DNA from 4 places in the Erwinia sp. E_sp_B01_1 genome. Region 3 is predicted to be linked to each of the others. Evidence: predicted binding sites of a transcription regulator. Region 3 holds the regulator's gene; each other region holds the start of a gene.

Region 1 (4,121 bases), 2.1 Mb from region 3:
ACTGATCGCAATCTATACGCTTTTAGGTCTCGGCTTATTCCCACAGTGGTACCTTCAACCCGCCCTGCTGCTGGTCGGGGCCATGTGGTATAACCTGCTCACCCTGACCGGGCATCTTATTTTCCCCATCCGCCCGTTACAGGAAAACATCGCCCGCTGTTTTGACGGTCTGGCCGTTTATCTGGAAGCCAAGGCAGGACTCTTTGATCCGGACATTGAAGAGAATGATAATGCCACGCTGATTGACGTGGCGATGGCGAACAGCCAACTGGTAGCCACGCTCAATCAGGCGAAAATTTCTGTTCAGTCCCGTCTGCGTGGCGATCGCGGCCAGCGCAGTACCCGCCGGACGCTGCACTACTATTTTGTCGCCCAGGACATACATGAGCGCGCCAGCTCTTCACATGTGCAATATCATGCCCTGCGGAAAGAGTATCGCTACAGCGATATCCTGTTCCGTTTTCAACGCCTGCTCACGCTTCAGGCGAAAGCCTGTCAGCAATTAGCCAGGGCTATTCTGATGCGTGAAACTTATCAGCATGATGGGCGTTTTGAACGGGCATTTGTGCATCTTAATGCGGCACTTGAGCGCCTCTCCAACGCGCAACCCGGCAGCAGTGAGGTAAAAGCCATGCACTATCTGCTGAATAATCTCAAGGCGATTGATGCACAGCTGGCAACCATAGAATCTGAGCAGATACAGGAAAATCATGTCGAACGGCACGATCAGACCCTTTCCCACGAAGGGCTGACAGGCTGGTCAGATATTCGTCTTCGCCTCAGCAGGCATTTGTCGCCCGAATCCGCTTTATTTCGTCATGCTGTGCGAATGTCCCTGTTACTTTGTTCGGGTTATGGGTTCATCCAGTTAACCGGCATTGAACACGGATACTGGATCCTGCTGACCAGCCTGTTTGTCTGTCAGCCTAACTATAACGCCACTAAACGCAGACTGGCATTGCGTATCGTGGGAACCGTAGCGGGGATTATTCTCGGGCTTCCTCTGCTCTGGCTGGTGCCATCAGTTGAGGGGCAGCTGATACTGATGGTGGTGACTGGCGTGCTGTTCTTTGCCTTCCGGCAGTCGCAATATGCCCATGCCACCATGTTTATCACTCTGCTGGTGCTGCTTTGCTTTAATCTGCTGGGTGAAGGTTTTGAAGTCGCGCTGCCGCGAATTATTGATACCCTGCTGGGCTGCGGCATTGCCTGGCTTGCGGTAGCCTTTATCTGGCCTGACTGGCGGTTCCGCCAGTTGCCTGCGGTTGCCGAACGTACGCTGAATGCTAACTGCCGGTATCTCGATGCCATTCTGGTTCAGTATCATCAGGGTAAAGATAATCGTCTTGCCTACCGTGTGGCTCGTCGTGATGCGCATAATGGCGATGCGGAACTGGCTTCTGTAGTGTCGAATATTTCTGCCGAAAAGAATGCACCAGCCAGCCTGCGTGAAGCGGCTTTCCGTCTTCTTTGCCTGAATCACTCTTTTCTGAGCTATATCTCTGCGCTGGGTGCCCACCGTGAAAAAATTACCCGGCCTGCCATGCTGCAGTTAATGGATGATGCCGTCTGTTACGTGGATGATGTCCTGCAGGTTGATCTTGTCGATGAAACCAAAGCCCAGAGATTGTTGGCCAGTCTTTCTGAACGTCTGGCAGCAACAGAAGCCGACCCAGAAACGAAAGAACCTCTCGTATTGCAACAAGTCGGCTTACTGATAGCCCTGCTGCCGGAAATAGCCCAATTGAAAAAACAGGTTTGGGAAAACTAGTTTCTGTAAAGTTCACTCAGAGACTGGTATAGCAGGGTTTCAAGATGCCAGAGCCGAAGCTCATCTTTAACGACAGACGGCAAAGCTTCATAGTGCAACCCCTGAATTGCTCCCTGCAGAGCCAGCAGAATGTTGACGCCAAGATTGCGGTTGCACGCATGCAGTTTTAGCCAGCTACGCTTGGCACCCTGCTCTTTCAGCATTTCAACCGTAGAGATGCCTACTCTCCTGAGCTGGACTTCGAGTTTCAGGCTCAGGTTGGGCAGATCTTTGAGGCGTCGTCTGTTCTGTTGGCTTTGACGTTGCTGCTGCGCGCCCTGCAGGCAGAGTTGAGACAGGGCCAGCAGCTGATCGGGCTCTGCCCAAAGAGGGTCATCAACCCGGTAGTACTCCAGCACCACCGGAATACCGCGTCGGGTAAATAACAGAGGCTCCATTTTCCGCTCAATAATATAAGGCTTAACTTCTTCACAGGCCCTCAGGTAGAGATCTCCCTCGCTGACAAGCGCAAATACCACGCTTTCCACCGAGAGACTGTACCCTCCGAACTGGCTGCGGCTGCTTATCTCCCCCAGCGGGGAAAGCTGCCGTTTAGCCCGGATGATACTTTTTTTTGCATCTTGCATAATCAGCATCCTTTTTATGGTAAAAATCCTGAAAAATCCTTTTGTTGCGCATTCTGAACATAGGCAATCGCTGTTACAAGTTCAATGAATAATTGCCTGAAAAGCCATCAGCATTCCGTTTTTGCGAGACGTTTTCAAAAAAAATAAGATTGATCTTTAGTCACCCTCGCTATACTGTATATCCATACAGTAACCTTGTGAGCGAAGCCAAAATGCATACTCATTCCCTGAAATCATCTTCTGTTAAAACTGCTCTGCGTTCTTCCGCAGAATGTGCAACTGCACAGCCCGCAGCCGCGACAGGGCTAATCAGTGAGCTGACATACAGCGAGCCCGGTATGACACAAATGCTGCTTCTGCCTTTGCTGCAACAGTTGGGTACGCAGTCCCGCTGGCAGCTGTGGCTGACGCCCCCACAAAAGTTGAGCCGCAGCTGGCTGAAGCAATCAGGGTTGCCGCTGGATAAAGTCATGCAGAGCCCTCAGACAGGGGCAATTACCACTGTAGAGGCGATGATTAAAGCGTTGCAGACGGGGAATTACAGTGTGGTTTTAGGCTGGTTACCTGGCGAGATTACGTTAAAAGATCGTCAACGTTTGCAGCAGGCCGCCTTAAAAGGTCATGCGCTAGGGTTAATTATGCGTCCGGATCGGATCAATATTGCCTCCCCCAGACCCTTTAGCGGGTTAAAAATTCACTCAAGTTTGTATCATTAAGTAAAAATAAGAATTTTCTCATAAGATTATTCCAGTGTGTACCGGATAAGCCTCTGATTATGCTGTGAGCCGGTGGGACAATGGTTTAGCGCCATTTTGGCCTTATTGCATTCAGTGAATTTGGCTCTTCAGATGTGTAAATTTGTGTACGAAACCCTGTTTTTTTGCGGAGCCCCGTCACATCATACTTGTAAGTTTGCTGGTACGTTGTAGACTTTACGTCGCCAGGGTGCTCAATAATCTCCCTTTTTTGGATGAGTCATAATCGAGCGTCAGAACCCGGCGAAGGATTAATCAAAGAGCTAATTAAAGCTCATTGCCTATTTGGATGATAACGAGGCGCAAAAATGAAAAAGACAGCTATCGCAATTGCAGTGGCACTGGCTGGCTTCGCTACCGTAGCGCAGGCCGCTCCTAAAGATAACACCTGGTATACCGGTGCAAAACTGGGTTGGTCTCAGTACCATGACACTGGTTACTACGGTAACAACTACGTCAACAACGACGGCCCAACTCACGAAAGTCAGCTTGGTGCTGGTGCGTTCGGTGGTTATCAGGCTAATCAATACCTGGGCTTCGAACTGGGTTATGACTGGCTGGGTCGTATGCCTAACAAAGGCAACAACGTAAACGGCGCATTCAAAGCACAGGGCGTTCAGCTGGCTGCTAAACTGAGCTATCCAATTGCTGACGATCTGGACGTGTACACTCGTCTGGGCGGCATGGTATGGCGTGCTGATTCTACCCAGAACAACAACGGTACCCGTCAGAGCGATCACGACACCGGTGTTTCTCCACTGGCAGCCGTTGGTGTTGAATATGCAATTACTCAGAACTGGGCTACCCGTCTGGATTACCAGTGGGTTAACAACATCGGTGATGCACAGACCGTTGGCGCTCGTCCAGACAACGGCATGTTAGCACTGGGTGTTTCTTACCGCTTTGGTCAGGATGAAGCTGCTCCAGCACCTGCTCCAGCTCCAGCCCCAGCGCCAGTTGTTGAAACCA
Region 2 (4,121 bases), 2.4 Mb from region 3:
AGATCGGCCAGCGTACCGAATTACCGGGTGGCGATGTGCACCCGGCATGGCATATCCGCTATGGTAAGCACGAGGTGTTCGTAAAATGTAACAGCCGCGACATGCTGAATCTTTTTGCCTGGGAGGCCGATCAGCTTCAGTTACTTGAACGCACAAAAACGATTCGCGTCCCCACTGTTTACGGCGTGGGAAGCGATCGGGAAGTCAGTTTCCTGTTACTTGAATATATCCCCCCACAACCGCTCGATCAGCAAAGCGCACGGCAGCTTGGTCAGCAGCTCGCCCATTTGCATCAGTGGAGCGAACAGGCGCAGTTTGGCCTCGATTACGATAATAATCTGACAACCTCTCCCCAGCCGAACAGCTGGCTTAAACGCTGGTCGATCTTTTTTGCTGAGCAGCGTATTGGCTGGCAACTGCAGCTGGCTGCTGAAAAAGGCATTCAGTACGGCGACATCGAATTAATTATTCATTGTGCTCAGACTGCGCTTGCAAGCCATCATCCTCAACCTTCCCTGCTGCATGGCGATCTCTGGCCCGCAAACTGTAGTGGCAGCAGTACCGGACCCTGGGTTTTCGATCCTGCCTGCTATTGGGGAGACCGGGAGTGCGATCTGGCCATGCTCTCCTGGTATGCGGATTTACCTGAGCAGATATTCGAAGGCTATGAGTCGGTCTGGCCGCTTCCGCAGGATTATCAACAGCGTCAGCCGGTATATCAGCTCTATTATTTGCTTAACCGGGCAAACGTGTTTGGTGGGCACTGGTTTGGCGAGGCCCAGCAGGCTGTGGGTGCGCTGCTGGATGCGGATGAACTGGGTAAAAAGCATGCCCGACCGGCCTGATGCGTTCACCAGGCCGGCCCGTCAAATGATAAAGCCGAGCAGTTTCAGAACAAAATAGCCCGCTACCGCAATGACAACCGGCAGGATATACAGCGGGAAAAATTGCAGAAAAATAGTGTGTCTCGGCACCACTATTTTCTCTTCGAGTTGCTGACGGGAGCGTCCTTCCGGGCCTTTGGCGTTCTCCAGGATCATCTGGTCCTCAATTCCCTCGCGCAGATGGCACGACTGTCGCCACATTCTCGCCCCGGAGGCCTGCAAGGCCAGCCCAACAAAAATCAGGAAATAGACGATCCAGAAAGTGATGTTACTTCCCTGGTTAAAGTCCGGCTGGGGGGAGTTATTCCAGAAGGCATTCAAAAAACCCGTATTGAAGCGGATCATGTCGATCATCACATGGGAGAAATCCTGCATCACTGCATTGATACCCTCACGTTTCTCACGGCTCTTCTCAAGAAAAGTCATCAATGAAATCAGCGTTGAAATCAGCGCCGGAATGAAAATAATCCAGCCGGCGACTCGCTTAAGGACAGCGACCCGGCCAGCTTGTTGATAAGTCATGCTTTCTCCTGACTAAGGTTTGAGGTGATAAGTTTACCTGCAGGTAACGAAAAGTGCCTGAAAAAAGTCATCCTGTCGCGCTTTAAGAGATGTTAAGCGCTCTGCCCGGCGGATGTTGTGGTGCAAAACTTCATGTTATGGTGTCTGAAATCGTTAAAATGGAGCCGTAATATGTCTTATTCCCGCCCAGTTCTTGCCGCTATTTTTGATATGGATGGTCTGCTGATCGACTCTGAACCTTTGTGGGATCAGGCAGAGATGGACGTGTTTTCCACGCTGAATACAGACCTGACAAGACGCAACGAATTACCGGATACCCTGGGTCTGCGCATCGATCAGGTGGTTCGTATGTGGCACGAGACGCTGCCCTGGAGCGGCCCTTCTCAGGAGGAGGTGACTCAACGCATCATCACCAGGGCATTAACGCTGGTGGAAGAGACGCGTCCACTGCTCCCGGGCGTTGAACAGGCATTAAAGCTCTGTAAGGCAGAGGGATTGAAAATTGGTCTGGCCTCGGCTTCACCGTTACATATGCTTGAACGCGTGCTGGCGCTGTTTAACCTGCGTGACTACTTCGACGTGCTCGCTTCTGCAGAATCACTGCCTTACAGCAAGCCCCATCCGCAGGTTTATCTTGATGCGGCAGCCAGGCTGGGCGTTGACCCGCTGAATTGCGTCACGCTGGAAGATTCTGTCAATGGGATGGTGGCCACCAAAGCCGCCCGTATGCGCTCAATCGTCATCCCGGCAAAAGAATATGCTGAAGATGCCCGCTGGTCTCTGGCCAATGTAAAACTCACTTCTCTTGTTGAGTTAACATCAGCTGATTTACACGGTAACTGACTTCAGGCTGAACCGATTTACACCTTCCCTGCCTGCACGCAACAAATCCAAATGAGAGACGGCGTGTGCAGGCAGGTCCAGGGATAATCAGTCTCCGTCATCTGACTGAAATATTCCCGAAAACTATTCATCTTTCGTTACAGCGTCACATATTTATTCTACTGTATATATCACCTATACTGGATGCATCGACAGTTCTGCAGCCAGGTGTTCCCATGACGGCCGAAGGCCATCTCATTTTTGCTATAGCCAGTGCCATATTTGCCAAACGGGCTGAACTGACGCCAGAACTGGCAAACGGCGACTGGTGGCATATTGTCCCCGCCACGCTGCTGACCTGTCTGTTGCCGGATATCGATCACCCCAAATCTACCCTTGGGCAGCGCTTCCGCTGGCTTTCTCAACCGATAGCCCGGATATTTGGCCATCGCGGATTTACCCACAGCCTGCTTGCCGTGATTGGCGGCGTGGCGTTGTTTCATCTTAAATTGCCCAAAGAGTGGGTAATCCCGGCAGATGTTTTTCAGGGTCTGGTGCTGGGTTATCTCAGTCATATCGCTGCCGACATGCTTACCCCAGCGGGCGTTCCGCTGCTCTGGCCCTGCCGCTGGCGCTTTCGCCTGCCCTTGATCAGAAGTCAGAAAGGCAATCAGCTGGAACGCGCTTTATGTCTTGCCCTGGTCGGATTTTCAATGTGGTTTCCGCCCGGCATGCCCCCCTTTGGTGCGACCGGATGGCCTGCCCAGATGGTCAGTTCGGTACAAAACAGCCTGGTCCGCTTTATTAATACGCAAACCGCGCAATAAAAAAGCAAAAACAACCAAAAAGTTATAACCCATGCCTTTTGGATATATGGATGCCCCACGATCAACTGTTACCATTCGCGCACTGGGCGCACTTACTGCGCAATAAAAAATATCTGTTGCTAATTGACGCAGGAATGACGTCGAATTGACTGGAGAACTGGGGATGAACCTTCCATTAATAGCTAACCTTGCGGCCTTTGTTGCCCTGTTAGCGATTCTGAGTAAAAGCGGCGCGGCCAACTGGAGCCTGTCGAAAAAAGTCCTGCTGGGGCTGGTCATCGGCGTGTTGTTTGGCCTGGCGCTACACACTATATATGGTGCTGACAGTCCGGTACTGAAAGAGTCCATCAGCTGGATTAACATTGTGGGCAACGGTTATGTGCAACTGCTGCAGATGATTGTGATGCCGCTGGTCTTCGCATCGATCCTCAGTGCCGTGGCACGCCTGCATAATGCCTCTTCTCTGGGCAAAATCAGCGTGCTGACTATTGGCGTCCTGCTGTTTACCACCGCTATCTCCGCGCTGGTAGGTATCTTCGTGACCTGGCTGTTCGACCTGAATGCCACAGGGCTGGTTCAGGGTGTCCAGGAGACAGCACGTCTGGCTGCGCTGCAAAATAACTATGCCGGCAAAGTGGCGGATCTTTCCACCCCTCAGCTGCTGCTCTCTTTTGTGCCCAAAAATCCGTTTGCCGACCTGACCGGTGCCAACCCAACCTCAATTATCAGCGTTGTTATCTTTGCTGCTTTCCTGGGTGTGGCTGCCCTTCATCTGCTGCGTGATGACAAGCCAAAAGGCGAGCGCGTGCTGGCAGCGATTGATGTATTGCAGGCGTGGGTGATGAAGCTGGTTCGCCTGATCATGAAGCTGACCCCTTATGGCGTCCTGGCCCTGATGACCAAGGTTGTTGCCGGCTCCAACGTTAATGACATTATCAAGCTGGGCAGTTTCGTTGTGGCCTCTTACCTCGGGCTGGCCATTATGTTTGCTGTTCACGCCCTGCTGCTCTCAGTGAATGGCGTTAACCCGAAACGCTTCTTCCGCAAAGTCTGGCCGGTGATCACC
Region 3 (4,121 bases):
TCGCGCCACGCAGCTCTTTTGCGTAGGTGCCCACTTCCATCACGTGCTCGTAACCGATGTAAATCGGCACCAGGGTGATAGGGCGGTTACCGCCGCGCAGCATGGCCTGAATGGTCATCGACAGCGTGCCGGTTTTTGGATCAAGCAGTCGGCCGGTGCGTGAGCGCCCCCTTCCACAAAGTATTCCACCGAGTATCCACGGGTGAACAGTTCGCCAAGATACTCACGGAATACCGTGGAGTAGAGCTTGTTGCCTTTAAAGGTACGGCGAATAAAGAATGCACCCAGACGACGGAAAATCGGGCCGGCTGGCCAGAAGTTCAGGTTGATACCGGCGGCGATGTGCGGTGGTACCAGTCCCTGGTGATAGAGCACGTAGGAGAGCAGCAGATAATCCATATGGCTACGGTGGCAGGGCACATAAACAATCTCATGCCCGTCCTGCGCCAGCTGACGCACGCGTTCACCACCGTTAACGTTGATGCCCTGATAGAGCTTGCTCCAGGTCCAGCCCATGATGCGGTCCGTCAGACGGATAGCCTCATAGGAGAAGTCCGCAGCGATCTCTTCCATCAGCTCAATAGCGTTCTGCTGAGCTTTTTCATGGGAGATCTTTTTGCTGCGTGCTTCATCTTCCACCGCTTTGGCAATGGCCTTGGATTGCAGAAGCTTGTTAAACAGATCCTGACGCACCGGCAGACGGGGGCCAATGGCTGCCCGGCGCTGGCGGGCAAAGTGCATTCTTGCCACTCTCGCCAGCTTCTGCGCGATGGTTTTATCCGTACCGTGTTCCGTCGCCATACGGCGCAGGGAGACGATAGGGGAGAAACGCACAAAGCTGTCACGACCCAGCCACAGCACCGCGAAAAATTTCTGGATGCCGTTGAGTACCCGCAGATGCGGCTGTTCATCACCCTGTACTTCGCGGCCTGGCGCGCGGCCAAACATCACCGACACCGGCACCATCTGCACATCAAGCAGAGGGTTGCTGCGATGAAGGTCCAGATATTCATGGAACAGTTTTACAGATTCCAGATTTGGCACGAAATAGGGGAAGACGCGCGGGCCATCATGGATAAACACATGACGAGGCAGCACAGTGCCGTCGATTTCCAGCGGATCTAAGGGATCGGGAAGATCCTGTTTGCGGCATTGTTCACGCAGCGCCAGAAGATCGGCCTTTGAATCATAAGGCAGCACATACATAATGGGGCGCGATGTATCCAGCGCCAGCTCAACGACCGGCTCAGCGGGGATCGCTTTACTTTTTACCAGTAATTTAACTGGAAAATTCAATAAGTTATAATATAAGTTACGCCAACCTGACATAGATAACATGAAGCCTCTTGTTAGCAAAGCGCCGCAAGCATACCAGAAAGCGCCAGTGAGATCTGTGGTGTTGCAAAATGTGCGCCACCCAGACATTGACGGTAAACATCACAAAGGGTTCCCTCATTATGGCAAATAACGTCACCGGACTGACCCGTATTTTCAAAGCCGCAGGCTATTCATGGAAAGGAATACGCGCAGCGTGGCAGAACGAAGCGGCATTTCGTCAGGAAGCCGTGGCCGCTATTGTGGCGGTTGTTGTGGCCTGCTGGCTGGATGTGGATGCTGTTACCCGCGTGCTGCTCATCGGGTCTGTCGTGCTGGTCATCATCGTTGAAATTCTTAACAGTGCCCTGGAAGCCGTGGTGGATCGTATCGGCAGCGAATTTCACCCTTTATCGGGGCGTGCCAAGGATATGGGCTCTGCCGCCGTATTAATCACCATTTTACTGGCCGTTTTTGTCTGGGCGATGCTGCTGCTGCGCTGATGGCGGCCTTTTCTTCCCTTTGTCACATACCGCTATTTTTTACGCATCTTTAGGTTTTCATCCTGGAAATACCTGTATATACTCACAGTCGACTGTATAAACAACCAGGGGGCGGGATGAAAGCACTAACGGCACGGCAGCAGCAGGTTTATGACCTGATACGCGCCCACATTAACCAGACCGGTATGCCACCGACGCGGGCAGAAATCGCCACACAGCTCGGTTTCCGTTCCCCGAATGCGGCTGAAGAGCACCTGAAGGCGCTGGCGCGTAAAGGCGTGATTGAGATTGTCTCCGGAGCCTCCAGGGGTATCCGTCTGATGATGGAAGAGGAAGACGGCCTGCCGCTGATTGGCCGCGTGGCAGCCGGTGAGCCTCTGCTCGCAGAACAGCATATCGAAGGACACTATCAGGTCGATCCTGAATTGTTCAAGCCTGGCGCCGATTTCCTGCTGCGCGTCAGCGGAATGTCGATGAAAGATATCGGTATTATGGATGGCGACCTGCTTGCCGTGCATAAAACTCAGGATGTGCGTAATGGTCAGGTAGTGGTTGCGCGCATTGATGATGAAGTCACGGTAAAGCGTCTGAAAAAGCAGGGCAATATTGTGCATCTGCTGCCTGAAAACAGCGAGTTTCAGCCGATTGTGGTGGATCTCCGTCAGCAGACGCTGTCGATTGAAGGTCTGGCCGTCGGGGTGATCCGCAACGGCAACTGGCTGTAACAGCCTGACCCGGACGCGCGGCCCCGGCGGCGCGTTTTTATTGCCGTGGTACCTGCTTCCGGTGCCTGCGGCACGGCTTTAAGCCCGTCGCACAGTGGATGGCCATGCGGTTCTTCTCTCACTCAGATAAAAACCTCTGGCGGCTGGCGCTGCCAATGATCCTGTCGAATATCACCGTCCCGCTGCTCGGGCTGGTGGATACGGCGGTCATCGGCCATCTTGACAGTCCCACCTATCTGGGCGGCGTTGCCGTCGGCACTACCGCAACCAGCTTCCTCTTTATGCTGCTGCTGTTCCTGCGGATGAGCACCACCGGGCTGACTGCTCAGGCTTTTGGTGCCAAAGACAAACCTGCTCTTGCCCGCGCGCTGATGCAACCTCTCTGTATTGCGCTGATCGCTGGCCTGCTGTTTATTCTGCTCAAATCCCCCCTCAACTCACTGGCGCTGTCGATCGTCGGCGGCGATGCGGATGTTTTGCATCAGGCTTCCCTGTTTATGCACATCCGCTGGTTAAGCGCGCCCGCTACCCTGGCAAACCTGGTGCTGCTTGGCTGGCTACTGGGCGTTCAGTACGCTCGTGCGCCGGTGATCCTGCTGGTAGTGGGGAACCTGGTCAATATTGTGCTGGATTTGTGGTTTGTTATCGGTCTGAACTGGGGCGTGCAGGGCGCAGCAGCAGCAACGGTGATAGCAGAGTACGCCACGTTTTTCATCGGTCTGGTGATGGTCTGGCGGGTAATAAAGCTGAGGGGGATTTCATTTTCCCTGTTTAAAAACGCATGGCGGGGCAATTTCGGGCGTTTGCTGCGGCTGAACCGCGACATCATGCTTCGCTCTTTACTGCTGCAACTCTGTTTTGTCTCGCTGACCATCTTCGGAGCGCGGCTGGGGGGCGAAATCGTGGCCGTGAACGCGGTCCTGTTAATGTTCCTGACCTTCACAGCCTATGCGCTGGATGGCTTCGCCTACGCGGTGGAGGCCTGCTCCGGGGAAGCCTTCGGTGCCAGAGATGCCAGCAAATTGCTGCTGGTATGGCATGCCGCCTGTCGGCAGGCCGGGCTGGTCGCGTTACTCTTCTCAGCCATTTACGCATTGGGTGGCACACATATCGTTGCCTTACTCACTTCTCTACCGGAGTTACAGCAGCAGGCCGACAGCTATCTGTTCTGGCAAATTGTGCTGCCGGTGTGCGGCGTATGGTGTTATCTGCTTGATGGCATGTTTATCGGTGCCACAAGAGCCAGTGAAATGCGTAACGGCATGGTTGTGGCGGCCGCCGGATACGGGCTGACGCTGTTTACCGTGCCGGTGCTTGGCAACCACGGGTTATGGCTGGCCGTAACGGTGTTCCTGATATTGCGCGGCCTGTCGCTGTGGTGGCTCTGGCGGCGTCACTGGCAGAACAACAGCTGGTTTGCTGGCTGAAATATTTAGTTACGTTGAGGTTGCCGCTTCGTTATCTTCTGATCTTACAGACTTTTTTCATATAAGCGTTGTCACTTTTGCTGCAAATAGGGTGTAAAATTTTCCATTCGCGAGCAAATCCTCCACCTTCTACTACAATTACCTGTACGTTC
Region 4 (4,121 bases), 1.6 Mb from region 3:
GATAAAGTCTTTACAGCGTCGTTTCTGGTATTCATAACAGACCTCATTGGGTGACCGGTGATAACCCCGGCATTTAATTAGGAATCATTCATTTCCTAAATGGGTAAATTTTTTAATCGAGCAGTTTCATAGCCAGCACTATGGTGGCTTCCTGGTCGGCGATATTTTGCATTTTACCTGCCACACGCAAGCCAAGGGTAAGGCACAGAAGCAGTTCTGCAGCGGTCTCAACGCTCAGGCTGCGGGAGACCGATCCGTCCTGCTGGCCTTCGGTGAGCAGCGAGGCAAGAAAGCCCTTATTACGCATCACGGCACGCTGCACCAGCGCGGTGAGCGGCTCATCCAGCGCTTCAGTAGCGCTGCCCGCCACCAGACAACCCCGTCTTCCTTCCACATCCCGGGCGGATTCGAGATAAAAGCGCAGAACTTCCGCAAGCTTTTCACGCCCGTTGGGGCACTTTGCAAGGCGCTGAAGCAGTAACGCATTCCGCTGCGAGGTGTAGCGCTCAAATACCTGCAGAAACAGGGTCTGCTTATCTTTAAAAGCCTTGTAAATGCTTCCGGACGTGAGGTTCATCGCTTCGCTTAATTCTGCGACAGAGGAAGCGTGAAAGCCTTTGCGTCTGAACAGGAGCATCGCATTATCCAGCGCCAGATCCGTATCAAAGGCTCTGGGTCTGCCGCGCTCTTTGGTCTGGCTTTTGGTAAGAGATGAGGAATTCATAGTAGCTCACTAAGGAAACGATTGTTTCCAAAATGCCACAGAAAGGAGGTAATGGGAAGCTAAAGTCACCAGAGTGACTACAGGTTGCTGACGAATCCTGAAGCGATGGGAGCCTGAGCCTGCACTTTGCCAAAAACCTGAAGTCACTGTGGTGACCAATTGCCTGCTTGCTGTGGCTTACGATCGAATAAAGCTTACCTGGCGGAATAGATGATATAGGTCACCACACCAAACACGTTCAGCTCCTCTTCGCCATCAAGGCTGATAGCGGGGTAGTCCGGATTCATCGCCAGCAGCCTGATACAGGGAGTGAGCTGCAGTTTCTTCAGGGTGAATTCGCCATCTATGGCGGCAATCACCTGATCGCCATGCCGTGGTTTCAGCGAGCTGTCCACTACCAGCAGATCCCCGTCGTGAATATTACTCTCGATCATCGAATTCCCGGCGGCGCGGATAAAGTAGGTGGCGCTGGGGCGACTGACCAGCAACTCATTCAAATCGATCCTGGATTCCACATAGTCGGCGGCAGGGCTGGGAAAGCCGCAGGCAACGCGCTCCACAAACAGGGGAAGCGCAAGAGAAGGAAGGTTATCGGCCAGTTTATAAATGCTCATGGTCGTTACTCAATATCACTGTGTTTATATACAGTAACGGTAAAAAGCGCTTTCGGGCAAGTTATCTGCCAGTAAATTCCGGAAAGCGTCTGAAAAGGCAGGGAATTTAGTCGGAGAAATCTCAGGTAAGGGCTGCCTTAACCAAAACGTCAGGCTGGGATCCCTGCTGCCCGGAGAAAAATTTCTCTCCGGGACAGGGTGATACGTGCAACGCAGGGCAATCCATCCGGCAGGCAGATCTCAAAGCGGCTGCTGCTTATCCCCGCAGGGGGAAGAGGGCCCTTTTTTTCACGGTGTACAACGTCAGAGCGATAGCACTGGAGGCGATAAGCACCAGAAAAATCCCCACGGCAATCATGGAATGGAAACCGTACAGCTTAAACAGCAGCAGGCCTGCAATGCCCCCGGTCAGGAAGGAACTGATGGTGATTAAGTGGGTAAAAAACTGTTTTCGCTGAGCGCTGACCTGCTTTGAGGGATCGCGTCTGGCCAGCGTCATCATGATCGAGCCGAGAGCAATACCCGCATCGGTCAGCGTCCCGGTAATGTGGGTGGAACGTACCCGGCCATCGGACAGTTGAGTTGAGGTGGCATTGTGGATCCCCATCAGGAAACCTAAAAATACCACCGCTTCATGATTGTTTTTTGCTGAATAGAAGAAGATCTCAAATATTGAAGCGAGGATCAGCATTACGCCTTCAAGCAGCAAAATAAGGCTGAATATGGTTCTGAGGGTATTTCTGATGCCGCAGATGACCAGCAGGCGCGAGGTGAAGGAGCCCAGCACAAAAGCGGTGATGATGGAGGCCAGCAGCAGCAGGTCACTTAAATCAGAGGTCGACACTTCGGAGGAGAGTTGCGAGGTGTTCCCTGACATATGTGAAGGAAAAAAACCAAAGGCACCCAGGGCCATGGCGTTCAGGGTTCCTGCCGTGGTCGCCAGTACCAGCGCCAGATGGCGATCCTCAGTATGGGTTCGGGTTCTTTTTCGTTTGATCAGCATTTTCACCTCTTCGTCGGTTTAGTTACACATCGGCGTCCTGGTAAAACGCAAAGACCAGTATAGCTGCCCCTGGGGAGCCAGGGCGCATTGCCCGCCGGGATCGGGGGGGGTAAATGTAAAAATTAAGTAAATGCCATAACCGTGAGGAGTAACTATTGAAGGTTTTACCATCAGAGCCGATACCAGTGCTGAATGGAGGAACAGGCAGACGAGGCAGGAGATGATAAAGCGAATTCAGGTACAGGAGCTGCGCATCGGGATGTATGTGCACAAGCTGGAGGTTTTCTGGCTGAAACATCCGCTGGTGCGTAACGCCATGCTGCTGACCGACGACGTACAGATTCAGGTAATTGCCGAAAACGGCATCAAAGACGTCTGGATAGATTTGAGTAAAGGCCGTGGGCCGGATCAAAACGACACGGGCGAGCAATCAGAACCGGCTACCGCCACGCGTGGCGCGGTAAGCATGTACGAAGAAGTTGAACAGGCGCAAGCCATCTGCCTGCACGCTAAAGGGCAGGTGATGGACATGTTCAGCGATGCCCGCCTCGGACGGACTATCGACACGGGCGGGACACTGCCGCTGGTGGATGAGATCAGCGGCTCTATCAGTCGCCATCCTGCGGCATTGTTGAGCGTGGTGCGGCTTAAAACGCATGATGACTATACCTATCTGCATTCGGTTGCGGTCTGTGCGCTGATGGTTTCTCTGGCCCGGCAGCTGGAGCTGGAAGAGGAACAGGTCCGGCGCGCAGGCACAGCCGGGCTGTTGCATGATGTGGGCAAGGCCGCCATACCGCTGGATATTCTCAACAAGCCTGGCAAGCTGACCGATGCCGAGTTTGAGATCATGAAACAGCATCCACTGGCAGGCGCCGATCTGCTGGAAAGAAGCGGCGGCGCGGAAGACCTGGTCGACGTGGCCATGCACCATCATGAAAAGGTGAATGGCAGCGGCTATCCGCACCGGCTCAAGGGTAAAGAGATTTCGCTGCTGGCGCGTATGGCGGCGGTCTGTGATGTGTATGATGCCGTCACCTCTAACCGGCCCTACAAAGAGGGCTGGAACCCGGCCAGTGCCATGCATCAGATGGCCAGTTGGGAAGGACATTTCGATCGCAAAGTGTTTTACGCCTTTGTAAAAGCGGTGGGTATTTATCCGGTTGGATCGCTGGTGCGCCTTGCCTCAGGGCGGATTGCCGTGGTGGCCGAACAGGCTGGCGACTCGCTGTTGCAGCCTAAAGTCTGCGTGTTCTATTCTCTGACCACTAACCTCTCGCTTCCCCCTGAGATAGTCGATCTGGCCGATCGCTTCTGCTGGGACAGCATCACCGGCCCGGAAGAGTCCAGGGTATGGAAAGACACAGACGTCAATGCGCTATGGATGAGGCCCGTTGCCTGAGCAACTGACCCGAGGCGGAGGGAACTCCGCCTGTGCCTTTTCTCCCCTCTGTCACTGGCAACTCACTGTTACTTTTTCCGAGTCTTTCCCCGCGATATTTCGCCTTTCTCCTATGTCTTTTTTCCGGCAAATTTGACAGTCTGGCTAACCGGAAATGGGCTTTAAGCCGCGTATTTCCTGGCAAACCCGGGATCGGTGTCTATACTCTATCTTGATATTATTGCGGTTTCCTCGTGCGTTGTAGGTGAATCAGATACGCCATCTGACCCCGCCAACGTGAGTCGGACTGATGAAAAGCCCGATGAACGTATCGCCGTAACACACTCAATCAGGAGGAATACTTTGAACATCCAGAACGAACCCTGGCCTCAGTTATCC

What was found. The regulator LexA, encoded in region 3, represses DNA repair genes until DNA is damaged. The targets are predictions, from matches to a motif close to TNCTGTATGTACATACAGNA.
Region 1: the regulator LexA is predicted to act here: its motif matches at 2,570-2,589, upstream of sulA (SOS-induced cell division inhibitor SulA).
Region 2: the regulator LexA is predicted to act here: its motif matches at 2,427-2,446, upstream of VRC33_RS09630 (metal-dependent hydrolase).
Region 4: the regulator LexA is predicted to act here: its motif matches at 1,355-1,374, upstream of umuD (translesion error-prone DNA polymerase V autoproteolytic subunit).

The regions. Positions count from the first base shown of each region.
Region 1 covers NZ_CP142208.1:1,695,066-1,699,186, reverse strand. Annotated here, with positions in the region: gene yccS (YccS family putative transporter) at 1-1,771, shown strand, start outside; gene VRC33_RS08180 (TfoX/Sxy family DNA transformation protein) at 1,768-2,397, opposite strand; gene sulA (SOS-induced cell division inhibitor SulA) at 2,610-3,113, shown strand; gene ompA (porin OmpA) at 3,461-4,121, shown strand, end outside.
Region 2 covers NZ_CP142208.1:1,996,559-2,000,679, reverse strand. Annotated here, with positions in the region: gene VRC33_RS09645 (fructosamine kinase family protein) at 1-845, shown strand, start outside; gene VRC33_RS09640 (YniB family protein) at 867-1,406, opposite strand; gene hxpB (hexitol phosphatase HxpB) at 1,578-2,249, shown strand; gene VRC33_RS09630 (metal-dependent hydrolase) at 2,465-3,055, shown strand; gene VRC33_RS09625 (L-cystine transporter) at 3,219-4,121, shown strand, end outside.
Region 3 covers NZ_CP142208.1:4,414,160-4,418,280, reverse strand. Annotated here, with positions in the region: partial or broken gene plsB (glycerol-3-phosphate 1-O-acyltransferase PlsB) at 1-1,329, opposite strand, end outside; gene VRC33_RS20525 (diacylglycerol kinase) at 1,458-1,817, shown strand; gene lexA (transcriptional repressor LexA) at 1,934-2,542, shown strand; gene dinF (MATE family efflux transporter DinF) at 2,647-3,969, shown strand.
Region 4 covers NZ_CP142208.1:2,769,994-2,774,114, reverse strand. Annotated here, with positions in the region: gene VRC33_RS13135 (alpha/beta hydrolase) at 1-35, opposite strand, end outside; gene VRC33_RS13130 (TetR/AcrR family transcriptional regulator) at 113-724, opposite strand; gene umuD (translesion error-prone DNA polymerase V autoproteolytic subunit) at 919-1,338, opposite strand; gene VRC33_RS13120 (YoaK family protein) at 1,595-2,341, opposite strand; gene VRC33_RS13115 (HD-GYP domain-containing protein) at 2,562-3,743, shown strand; gene otsB (trehalose-phosphatase) at 4,086-4,121, shown strand, end outside.